DNA from 2 places in the Mesorhizobium sp. WSM4307 genome. Region 1 is predicted to be linked to the other one. Evidence: predicted binding sites of a transcription regulator. Region 1 holds the regulator's gene; the other holds the start of a gene.
The links. The regulator PhoB, encoded in region 1, activates phosphate uptake and scavenging genes when phosphate is short. The targets are predictions, from matches to a motif close to TGTCATNNANCTGTCAT.

Region 1 (5,203 bases):
CGGTCTTCACGGAAATGACGCCGCCGCCCGGCGACGCCGGCGGCCTGCTCAATGCCATCTACGGCAGCATCGTGATGACCATCATCGGCATCATCGTCGGCACGCCGATCGGCGTGCTGGCCGGCACCTATATGGCCGAATATGGCCGCTTCTCGAAGCTCACCACGGTGGTCCGCTTCATCAACGACATCCTTCTGTCGGCGCCGTCGATCATCATCGGCCTGTTCGTCTATGAGCTGATGGTGCGGCCGATGGGGCATTTCTCGGCGATCGCCGGTGCCGTGGCACTCGCCATCCTGGTCATCCCCGTCGTCGTGCGCACCACCGAGGACATGCTCAACCTGGTGCCCAACGCCTTGCGCGAAGCCGGCACCGCGATCGGCGCGCCGCGCTGGGTGGTCATCCGCTCGGTTGCCTATCGTGCCGCGCTTTCGGGCATCGTCACCGGCATATTGCTGGCCATCGCCCGCATCTCCGGCGAAACCGCACCGCTTCTTTTCACGGCGCTGAACAACCAGTTCTGGTCGAGCAATCTCAACGCGCCGATGGCCAGCCTGCCTGTCACCATCTTCCAGTTCGCTCTCAGCCCCTATGAGGAATGGCAGCAGCTGGCCTGGACCGGTGCACTCATAATCACATTGACGGTTCTCGCGCTCAGCATCTTTGCGCGCAGCCTGACCGGACGCAGAGAGGACAAATGAGCCAGATGTTGTCTCCAGACATGACGATCGCCGCAGAGGCGGCGACCAAGGCCAAGATCGAGGTCAAGAACCTCAATTTCTACTACGGCCAGTCGAAGGCGCTGAAGGACATCACGCTGTCGCTGCCCGAGCGCAGCGTCACCGCCTTCATCGGCCCGTCGGGTTGCGGAAAGTCGACGCTGCTGCGCGTCTTCAACCGCATCTACGAGCTTTATCCCAAGCAGACCGCCGAGGGCCAGGTGCTGCTCGACGGCCAGAACGTTCTCGACCGCTCGCAGGACCTCAACCTGCTGCGCACCAAGATCGGCATGGTGTTCCAGAAGCCGACGCCGTTCCCGATGTCGATCTACGAGAACATCGCTTTCGGCGTCAGGCTCTACGAGAAGATCAGCAAGGCCGAGATGGACGGCCGCGTCGAGCAGGCGCTCAAGCGCGCGGCACTGTGGACCGAGGTCAAGGACAAGCTCAATGCTAGCGGCCTCAGCCTGTCGGGCGGCCAGCAGCAGCGGCTGTGCATCGCCCGCACCGTGGCGGTGAAGCCAGAAGTCATCCTGCTCGACGAGCCTGCCTCGGCGCTCGACCCGCTGTCGACCGCCAAGATCGAGGAGCTGATCGACGAGCTGCAGGCCGACTATACGATCGTCATCGTCACCCACAACATGCAGCAGGCGGCGCGCGTCTCGAAGCAGACCGCCTTCATGTATCTGGGCGAACTGGTCGAATTCGACCGCACCGAGAAGATCTTCACGTCGCCCCGCGAGAAGCGCACGCAAGACTACATAACCGGCCGCTTCGGCTGATCGCACGCATACGAGGACCAGGATCATGGCCGAACACACAGTCGCAGCCTTCGACGAGGATCTCGGACAGATCAGCAGGCTGATCAGCGACATGGGCGATCTCGCCGGCTCGATGGTCGGCGGCGCCACCAAGGCGCTGCTGAACTCCGACAATGCGCTCGCCCAGCGCGTCGTCTCCGACGACGCCATCATGGATGCGCGCCAGCGCGAACTCGACGACCGCGCCATCACGCTGATCGCCAAGCGCCAGCCGATGGCCGACGATCTGCGCCATGTCGTCGGCTCGATCCGCATGGCCGGCGACCTCGAACGCATTGGCGACCTTGCCAAGAACATCGCCAAGCGCGTCGGTACTGTCGGCCTCAGCGCCACGCCGCGCGACCTGTCGCATTCCATCGACGCCATGGCGCAGCTGGTGCTGATCCAGGTGCAGGGCGTCATCGAGGAGTATGCGGCGCGCGATGCCGCGGCACTGGCGAAGCTGCGCGCCGACGATGAGCGCATCGACGTCAAATACACCTCCGTCTTCCGCGAACTGCTGACCTATATGATGGAAGATCCGCGCAACATCACGGCTTGCACGCATCTGTTGTTCTGCGCCAAGAATCTCGAACGCATCGGCGACCACGTGACCAATATCGCCGAGAATGCGTACTATGTCCTGACCGGCACGCAGCTGCCCGCCAACCGTCCAAAACAGGACGAGACGGCGATGTCGGCGCCGGCGGCCTGAGCGCAGGGGTAACCAACCGATGATCGCACCACGCATCATGGTGGTGGAGGACGAGGAGCCGCTCGGCGTGCTCCTCCGCTACAATCTGGAATCGGAGGGTTACCAGGTCGAGGTGGTGACACGCGGCGACGAAGCCGAAATCCGCCTGCAGGAGAACGTGCCCGACCTGCTCGTGCTCGACTGGATGGTGCCGGCGGTATCCGGCATCGAACTCTGCCGGCGATTGCGGATGCGGCCCGAGACCGAGCGGCTGCCGATCATCATGCTGACCGCGCGGGGCGAGGAAAGCGACCGTGTACGCGGGCTTTCCACCGGCGCCGACGACTATCTGGTCAAGCCGTTCTCGACGCCGGAATTCATGGCCCGCATCAAGGCGCTGCTGCGCCGCGCCAAGCCGGAAGTGCTGTCCAGCGTGCTCAAGGTCGGCGATATCGTGCTCGACCGTGAATCGCACCGGGTCTACCGCAAGAAGAGCGAGATCCGGCTCGGGCCGACCGAATTCCGCCTGCTCGAATTCATGATGCGCCATCCTGGCCGCGTGTTCTCGCGCAGCCAGCTGCTCGACAATGTCTGGGGCGAGACGATCTACATCGACGAGCGTACCGTGGACGTGCATGTCGGCCGGTTGCGCAAGGCGGTCAACAATGGTCGCATGCCGGATGTCATCCGTACCATTCGTGGGGCGGGCTACGCGATCCGGGAAGACTAGAGCTTGCCTCATCCCGATAAAATCGGGATGAGGCTCCAAGATCGAAACTCCAATCAGCAGGTAGTCGCCAATGCCGTGAAGAGGGTGATCAGCGGACTTCGACTTCTCCCAACAGATGTTGCCGCCTCATCTCCTCTTCGACCCATACAGCAACGCGCTGGAGCTTTGAATGTTTGATGTCTCGAATGATCAGCTGCGTAGTGGCCGCGTCGACCTCGCCGATAATAATTTCGCCCCAGCCGTTGGTTCGCAGGAAGCGGTAGACGTCCTCGCCGAAGTTGCGAACACGATGGACGAGGCCGTAAAACTCGGCCTGATCTATGTTGAAGTTGATCACCAACGAACGGGACATCAGCAGATCATACAGGCAGACACATTGCCAATTGATGTCGCAACGGGCCGAACGCGGTCGTTCAGAATGATCGAGTTTCGCCCTGACCGTCAGGCAACGTTCTTTCCGGCACCCGTTCTTGCCTGCACGCCCGGCGCGAAAATCTCCTGGTCGACGAAGGTCAGCGCGCGCATGGCGCAACCTTCGCGGATCAGCGGCAGTTCGTTCGGTTCGGTGTCGAAGGAGATCGATTCCGAGTGCTGACCACCGGCGGTCTGGGCGATCGCCTCGCGCAATGCCGGCTCGATCAGATCGAAGGCGGCGGCGCTGACGCCGACCATGGCAACGGGCGCCGGATCGATCAGCGCGAACAGGCTGCCGAGGCCGTAACCCAGTGCCTCGCCGGCCTTGCGATAGGCTTCGCGCTCGGGCCCGTCCCGTTCCCGTGCCGTCGCGGCCAGCGCCCGCATCTGCGCGTCGCTGACATCGGCCACCGGCTCGGTGTCCTCGCCGAGCTGCCTGGCATTGCGCCAGATGGCGTAATTGCCGGCATAGGCCTCGACACAGCCGCGCCGCCCGCAGCGGCAGAGCGCGCCGCCGGGCCGATGGATCATGTGGCCGAACTCGCCGCCCGAGGAATGGGTGCCGGTGAACAGCTCGCCCTTCAGCACCAGCCCCATGCCGATGCCGTGCGAAAGCAGGATGGCGATGAAGTCGTCGCGGTAGCGCTCGGGATCGCGCCTGCGCAGCGCCACCGCCATCATGTTGCAGTCGTTTTCCATGGTGGCGGGGATGCCGAACTCGGCTTCGAGTATGTCGGCGAAGGCGATGTCGGTCTGCGGCGTGATCGGCGACCACAGCATCGCCCGGGCCTCGGTATCGGTGATGCCCTGGATCGCCAACGCGATGCGGGCGACGCTGCGCACGTCAATGTCGGGATCCTCGAGGCGCCGCCTTACGATGGCCACGCATTCGCCGATCAGCGCCTCGCGCGACATGGTCAGCGTGTCCAGCCGGCGCTGTTCTTCCGATATCACCTGGCCGGCATAGTCGATGACTGCGACCGACAGGAAATTCAGCGACAGCACCACGGTCATCACAGCCGCGGCCTCCGGAGTGAGGCCGAGGCCGACCTGCGGCCTGCCGCGTTTCAGCGCGCCGGCCTCGCTCGGCTTGCCCTCGGCCAGGATGCCTTCGCCGATCAGGTCTGAGGAAATCGCCGATATGGTCGAATGGCTGAGGCCGGTGGTCGCGGCGATCTCGGTGCGTGAGGGCCGGCCAGCCTGGCGCACGGCCGCGATCACCATCGCGCGGTTGCGCCGGCGCAGATCGTCGTGGCGGATTCCGACCGACATGTTTTTTCACATCCTCCCGGTCGCCGCGGTTCTTCCGGCCTCCCTCGAACGCTGCCGGCGACACGGTCAAATACTGGCAGAAGCGGCCGGTGCTGTCATTTATTTATTGCGAAGCTCGAAAAAAATTCAGAGGGACATCAAAATCCATCAGAATCGTTGTTGACAGCGTTCCGGTGTTGGATCAGTGTTTTTTCGAGGCTCGAAAAAATAGGGCCTCTGTGCCGGCCTTAGGGCCAGTTTGGTCGCGCCATACGCGGCGCAGGGAGGAATATCATGAAGAGATTCACGGCCGCCATCCTGGCGGGTGTCGCCATGTCGCTGACGCTTGCGTCGGTCGCGCAGGCGAAAGACAAGGTCATCGGCGTTTCGTGGTCCAACTTCCAGGAAGAGCGCTGGAAGACCGACGAGGCCGCCATGAAGAAGGCGATTGAGGCCGCCGGCGACAAGTACATTTCCGCCGACGCGCAGTCCAATCCCGGCAAGCAGCTTACCGATGTCGAGAGCCTGATCTCGCAGGGCGCCAATTCGCTGATCATCCTGGCCCAGGATGCCTCGGCCATCGGCCCGGCCGTGC
Region 2 (5,203 bases), on a different contig from region 1:
CTTGCCCAGGCTCGGCGCCAGTCCCCATTGCTTGGCGGCGGTTGCCGCCAAAAGGAAGATCACCGTCGAAAAGCCAAGCTGCAGCAGTCCCGAAAAACTCAACGTCCCATCCCCCTCGAAGCGGCTGCCGCCGCATGTGCCGCGGACCTTGTTTCCCAAGCGCCTCGACACGTCAAGCGAGCTCGTTCTAACGAAGGTCTTGCTAACGAGGGTCTTGGCAACGGCAAGACTGAGGCTCAATGTGCCGATATCGTCCAGCTTGTTCGATCCAAGGGCGATCAGGGACTCATGATTCGTATTCTGCAGAATTTGGCGCGGCGCTGGAGCGAGCTTTCCCTTGCCCTGCAATTCCTCGTTGCCGGCGGCTTTGGCCTGCTGGCCGTCATGCTGGTGGTGGGTGCCTGGGTGACGTCGCAGATCCGGGACGGCGTCACCCGCAATTCGGCCGCCACGACGGCGCTCTATGTCGACAGCGTGATCGCGCCGCTGCTGCCGGACCTGCGCAAGAGCGAGGAGCTCAGCGAGTCCGTCAAGCAGGCGCTCGACGAGACGCTCGGCCAGGGCGCGCTCGGCAAGCGCCTGGTCTCGTTCAGGCTCTGGCGCCGAGACGGCACCGTGCTCTACGCGAAAGATGCAACTTTGATCGGCCGCCGCTTTGATCTGACCGACGATCTGCGGTCCGCCTTCCAGGGCAACGTCACCGCCCAATTCGATGCGTTCGACGAAACCGAAAGCAAGGAGCAGGCCGTGGGCGTGCCGTTGCTGGAGATTTACAATCCGGTGCGCGAACCCTGGTCGGGCGAGGTGGTGGCCGTCACCGAATTCTTCGAGGTCGCCACCGATTTCAAGGCCACGCTGGCCTCTGCCCTGCTGTCGAGCTGGCTGATCGTGGCCGGTACCACCCTGACGGCTTTTCTGCTGCTGTCGAGCATCGTGCTGCGCGCCAGCCGCACCATCGACGATCAGCGCGGAGCGCTGCGCCGCCAGGTGTCGGAGTTGCAAGGCCTGGTGACGCAAAACAGCGCCTTGCGGCAGCGTGTGCAGCGGGCGTCGCGCCGCGCCACCGCGCTCAACGAACGATATTTGCGCCGGATCGGCGCCGACCTGCATGACGGACCGGCGCAGCTCGTGGCCCTGGCGGCGCTGCGCATGGACAGCCCGGTATTTTCCGGCGACGGCCATTGGGGCGAAAACCGCGCGACCGAGGTCGCGATGATCCGCAAGACGCTGGAGGATGCGATGCGCGAAATTCGCGGTATCTGCACCGGTCTCGTCTTGCCGCAGATCGAAACGGCCGCGGCAACGGACATATTGCGGATGGCGGTCGACGAACATCAGCACCGGACGGGAACGTCCGTGTTGCTCACGCTGCCCAGGCATTTGCCTGATCTTGGCACTTCCGAAAAGATCAGCATCTATCGTTTCGTGCAGGAAGGGCTGAACAATGCCTATCGCCACGGGCGGGCCAAGGATCAGACGGTGCGGGCCGGGATGAAGAATGGCAGGCTTTTTGTCGAAGTGTCGGATAGCGGGCCGGGTTTCGATCCGGCGCGGGTCGACGGGTTGGGTCTCGCCGGCCTCAGGGAGCGGGTCGAAAGCATTGGCGGCCAGTTCGAGACCTTGACCGGAGCGCAAGGCACGCGATTGGTGATCAGTCTTTCGATCGAGGAGCAAACATGATTGGCGCTATCCGCATCGCTATTGTCGACGATCATCCGCTGTTTCGTGAAGGCGTGACGCGCAGCCTGTCGGAGATCGGAGGTTTCGAGATCGTCGGCGAAGGCGCGACAGCGCAGGATGCCGAACGCATCGCCTCGACGGTGCAGCCTGACATTTTGCTGCTCGACATCTCCATGCCGGGCGGCGGCCTGTCCGCGGTTGCCAGCATCCTTGCCGACCACCCCGCCCAGAAGATCGTCATGCTGACGGTGTCGGAGACCAATGCCGATGTAACCACGGCGCTGAACGCAGGCGTGCAGGGCTATATCCTCAAGGGCGTCGGATCGCGCGCGCTCGCCGACATCCTGCGCAATGTGGCAGCCGGCGAGGGTTACCTTACGCCGACGCTGTCGGCACGGCTGCTTTCCGATCTGCAGTCCCCGCAATCCGCCGACGGCGTGGCGGACCGGTTGCGGCAACTGACCGAACGGCAGGCGGAAATCCTGCGGCTGGTGGCGGAGGGGCTCAGCAACAAGGAGGTTGCCTTGCGCCTGGAGCTGCAGGAGAAGACGGTCAAGCACCACATGACCGGGGTGCTGTCCAAACTCAATGTGCGAAACCGCACTGAAGCGGCTCTCATGGTGCGTGAGTTCCGCGACCGGGACAGAAGTCGCTCTTAGAGCAATTCCAGGAAAAGTGTGAAACGGTTTTCCCGGGCAAAGCGCTGGCCGTTGCCTGCTGGCCAGTTTCACAAGGCTTTCAGACGGCTGACATCGGCCGGCGTGGCCCGGCGGTCGATGATCGTACGACCCAGCGCATCCTTCATTTTGAAACGGCCGTTTTCGATCTTTTCGGTGATGCCGTCGGGATGTGTCACCGTGATCTTGTTGCCGCTCACCTCGACCTTGTCACCGGTCGTGCCGTTGACATGGCTGGCGCCTTTGGTGCTCTGACCCTTGCCGGAGGCCGAGTTGTCACCGCTGCCATCCGTTGCGGAATTGCCGCCGTTTGCATTTCCGTTGCCGCTGCCGTTACCGCCACTACCGCCGCTGCTGTTACCGCCGCTGTTGCCGCCGTTACTGCCGCCGTTACTGCCGCCGCTGTTGCCGCCACTACCACCACCTTTGCCGGCCTGTGCTGATGCGGCGTCGATTCCGGGGGCGGAGCCGTGCAGGGCAATTCGATAGGGAACGATGGTCAGCGCCAGAGCCGCCGCCGAAACGAGCGTCAGCCGGCGGCACCGGGCCGTGATCGATCCGTGCATCCTGATCTCCGTCGATTGAGCCGGCGCGCCCACCCCAACGTTGCAACCAGCAACTTCGCCGAAAGATGTATTGGCCGGAAGCGACCTCCGACCGTTGCGTTTGTCCTCCAGGACTTTTGCAAGCGCAAGATTGGACCAAAGTCCGAGGTCCGCGCGAGCAAGTCGCCTCGCCCCGAGCCTTCGGGCCTGTATGATGTCACGAAAATGTGATCGACCCGGCGTAGGAGTCGAACAGGCAACAAGCTCCAGCCACTCCAAAGCCAGAGGCCTTTCGTGACCGAACATCGCTCCCCTGACGCCCGATTCCGCACCAGCCTGCTCGAGGAAAACGAAGGACCGGCCACCAATCCCACCGACAACCGCACCATGGGTGAGATCATCGCCGCGCGCTTCTCGCGCCGGGGATTCCTGAAGGGATCGCTCGCCGTCTCGGCGATCGCCGCGACGGTCGGCCCGCTGGCCATGATCGCAGCCGACGATGCCCGCGCTGCGGAAGGCTCCGCCTTCACATTCGACGAGCTCGAGGCCGGCATCGACGACAGGCATCATGTCGCGCCGGGCTACGACGCCGACGTGCTGTTGCGCTGGGGCGATCCGCTGTTTGCGGATTCGCCGGAGTTCGACCCGACGAAACAGTCGGCCGAGGCGCAGGCCAGGCAGTTCGGCTACAACAACGACTATGTCGGCTACATCGCGATCGACGGCTCGGCCGAACACGGCCTGCTCGTCGTCAACCACGAATACACCAACCCGCATCTGATGTTTCCGGGCATCGTTGCGATCGTCGAGAAGGACGGGAAGAAGAAGGCCGAGGTGGCGCCGCTCGCGAAGGAGCAGGTCGATGTCGAGATGGCGGCGCATGGCGGCACCATCGTCGAGATCCGCAAGGAGGGCGGCAAATGGCAAGTGGTGCGCGACGGCAAGCTCAACCGCCGCATCACCGCCACCACGGAGATGGCGCTGTCGGGCCCGGTCGCCGGCCATGACCGCGTCAAGACCAATGCCGACCCGTCCGGCACGAAAGTGTTCGGCACTTTCAACAACTGCGCCGGCGGCGTCACCCCTTGGGGCACCTATGTGATGGCCGAGGAGAACATCCACGGCTATTTCTCCGGCGAATTGCCCGAGGGCCACAAGGAAGCCGCCAACTACAAGCGGCTCGGCATTCCGGAAGGCGCCTATGAGTGGGGCGCGCATTACGACCGCTTCAACCTCGCCAAGGAGCCGAACGAACCCAATCGCTTCGGCTGGATCGTCGAGGTCGACGTCAACGATCCGGCATCGACGCCGAGGAAGCGCACCGCCATGGGCCGCTTCAAGCATGAGGGCGGCGAATCCATCGTCGCCAAGGACGGCCGCGTCGTCTTCTATCTCGGCGACGACGAGCGCTTCGACTATGTCTACAAATTCGTCACCAAGGGCACGTTCAGCGCCAACGACCATGCCGCCAACAAGAACCTGCTCGACGAGGGCACGCTGCATGTCGCCAAATTCGCCGAGGACGGCACGGTGGACTGGCTGCCGATCGTCTTCGGCCAAGGGCCGCTGACCGCCGAGAACGGCTTCGCCGGCCAGGCCGACGTGCTGATCGAGACACGGCGCGCCGCCGATCTGCTCGGCGCCACCAAGATGGACCGGCCAGAGGACATCCAGCCCAATGGTGTCAACGGCAAGGTCTATGTCATGCTGACCAACAATTCGAAGCGCAAGCCCGATCAGGTCGATGCCGCCAATCCGCGTGCCGAGAATGCCTTCGGCCACATTATAGAGATCACCGAGACCGATGGCGATTTCACGGCCGCCAAGGGCAAATGGGAAGTGCTTTTGAAATGCGGCGATCCGTCGGTTGCCGATGTCGGCGCCACCTTCTCGACGGCGACGACGACCCATGGCTGGTTCGGCATGCCCGACAATTGCGCGGTCGATTCGGCCGGGCGCCTGTGGGTCGCTACCGACGGCCAGGGCCCGAAGGTCACCGGCCGCACCGATGGCCTGTGGGCGGTCGACACGGAGGGGGCCGCGCGGGCAACCTCGAAACTGTTCTTCCGCGTGCCGATCGGCGCGGAAATGTGCGGCCCGCTGTTTGCGCCTGACGACCAGACCGCCTTCGTCGCCGTCCAGCATCCGGGCGATGGCGGCGAGGATTGGGAAGGTTTTGGCCGGCCGTCCTACTATGAGGATCCGTCGACGCGCTGGCCGGACTTCAAGCCCGAAATGCCGGTGCGGCCGTCGGTCGTCGCCATCACCAGGCAAGGCGGCGGCAAAATCGCGGTGTGATAT

Region 2: FJV83_RS15310 (PhoX family phosphatase) is a predicted target of PhoB. The motif match lies at 3,118-3,134, and genes of this name have one in related genera.

The regions. Positions count from the first base shown of each region.
Region 1 is NZ_VFTB01000010.1:104,196-109,398, forward strand. It holds gene pstA (phosphate ABC transporter permease PstA) at 1-701, shown strand, start outside; gene pstB (phosphate ABC transporter ATP-binding protein PstB) at 698-1,501, shown strand; gene phoU (phosphate signaling complex protein PhoU) at 1,527-2,234, shown strand; gene phoB (phosphate regulon transcriptional regulator PhoB) at 2,254-2,943, shown strand; gene FJV83_RS24295 (hypothetical protein) at 3,032-3,295, opposite strand; gene FJV83_RS24300 (ROK family protein) at 3,385-4,629, opposite strand; gene xylF (D-xylose ABC transporter substrate-binding protein) at 4,903-5,203, shown strand, end outside.
Region 2 is NZ_VFTB01000006.1:16,068-21,270, reverse strand. It holds gene FJV83_RS15330 (hypothetical protein) at 1-102, opposite strand, end outside; gene FJV83_RS15325 (sensor histidine kinase) at 289-1,680, shown strand; gene FJV83_RS15320 (response regulator transcription factor) at 1,677-2,339, shown strand; gene FJV83_RS15315 (hypothetical protein) at 2,408-2,923, opposite strand; gene FJV83_RS15310 (PhoX family phosphatase) at 3,197-5,200, shown strand.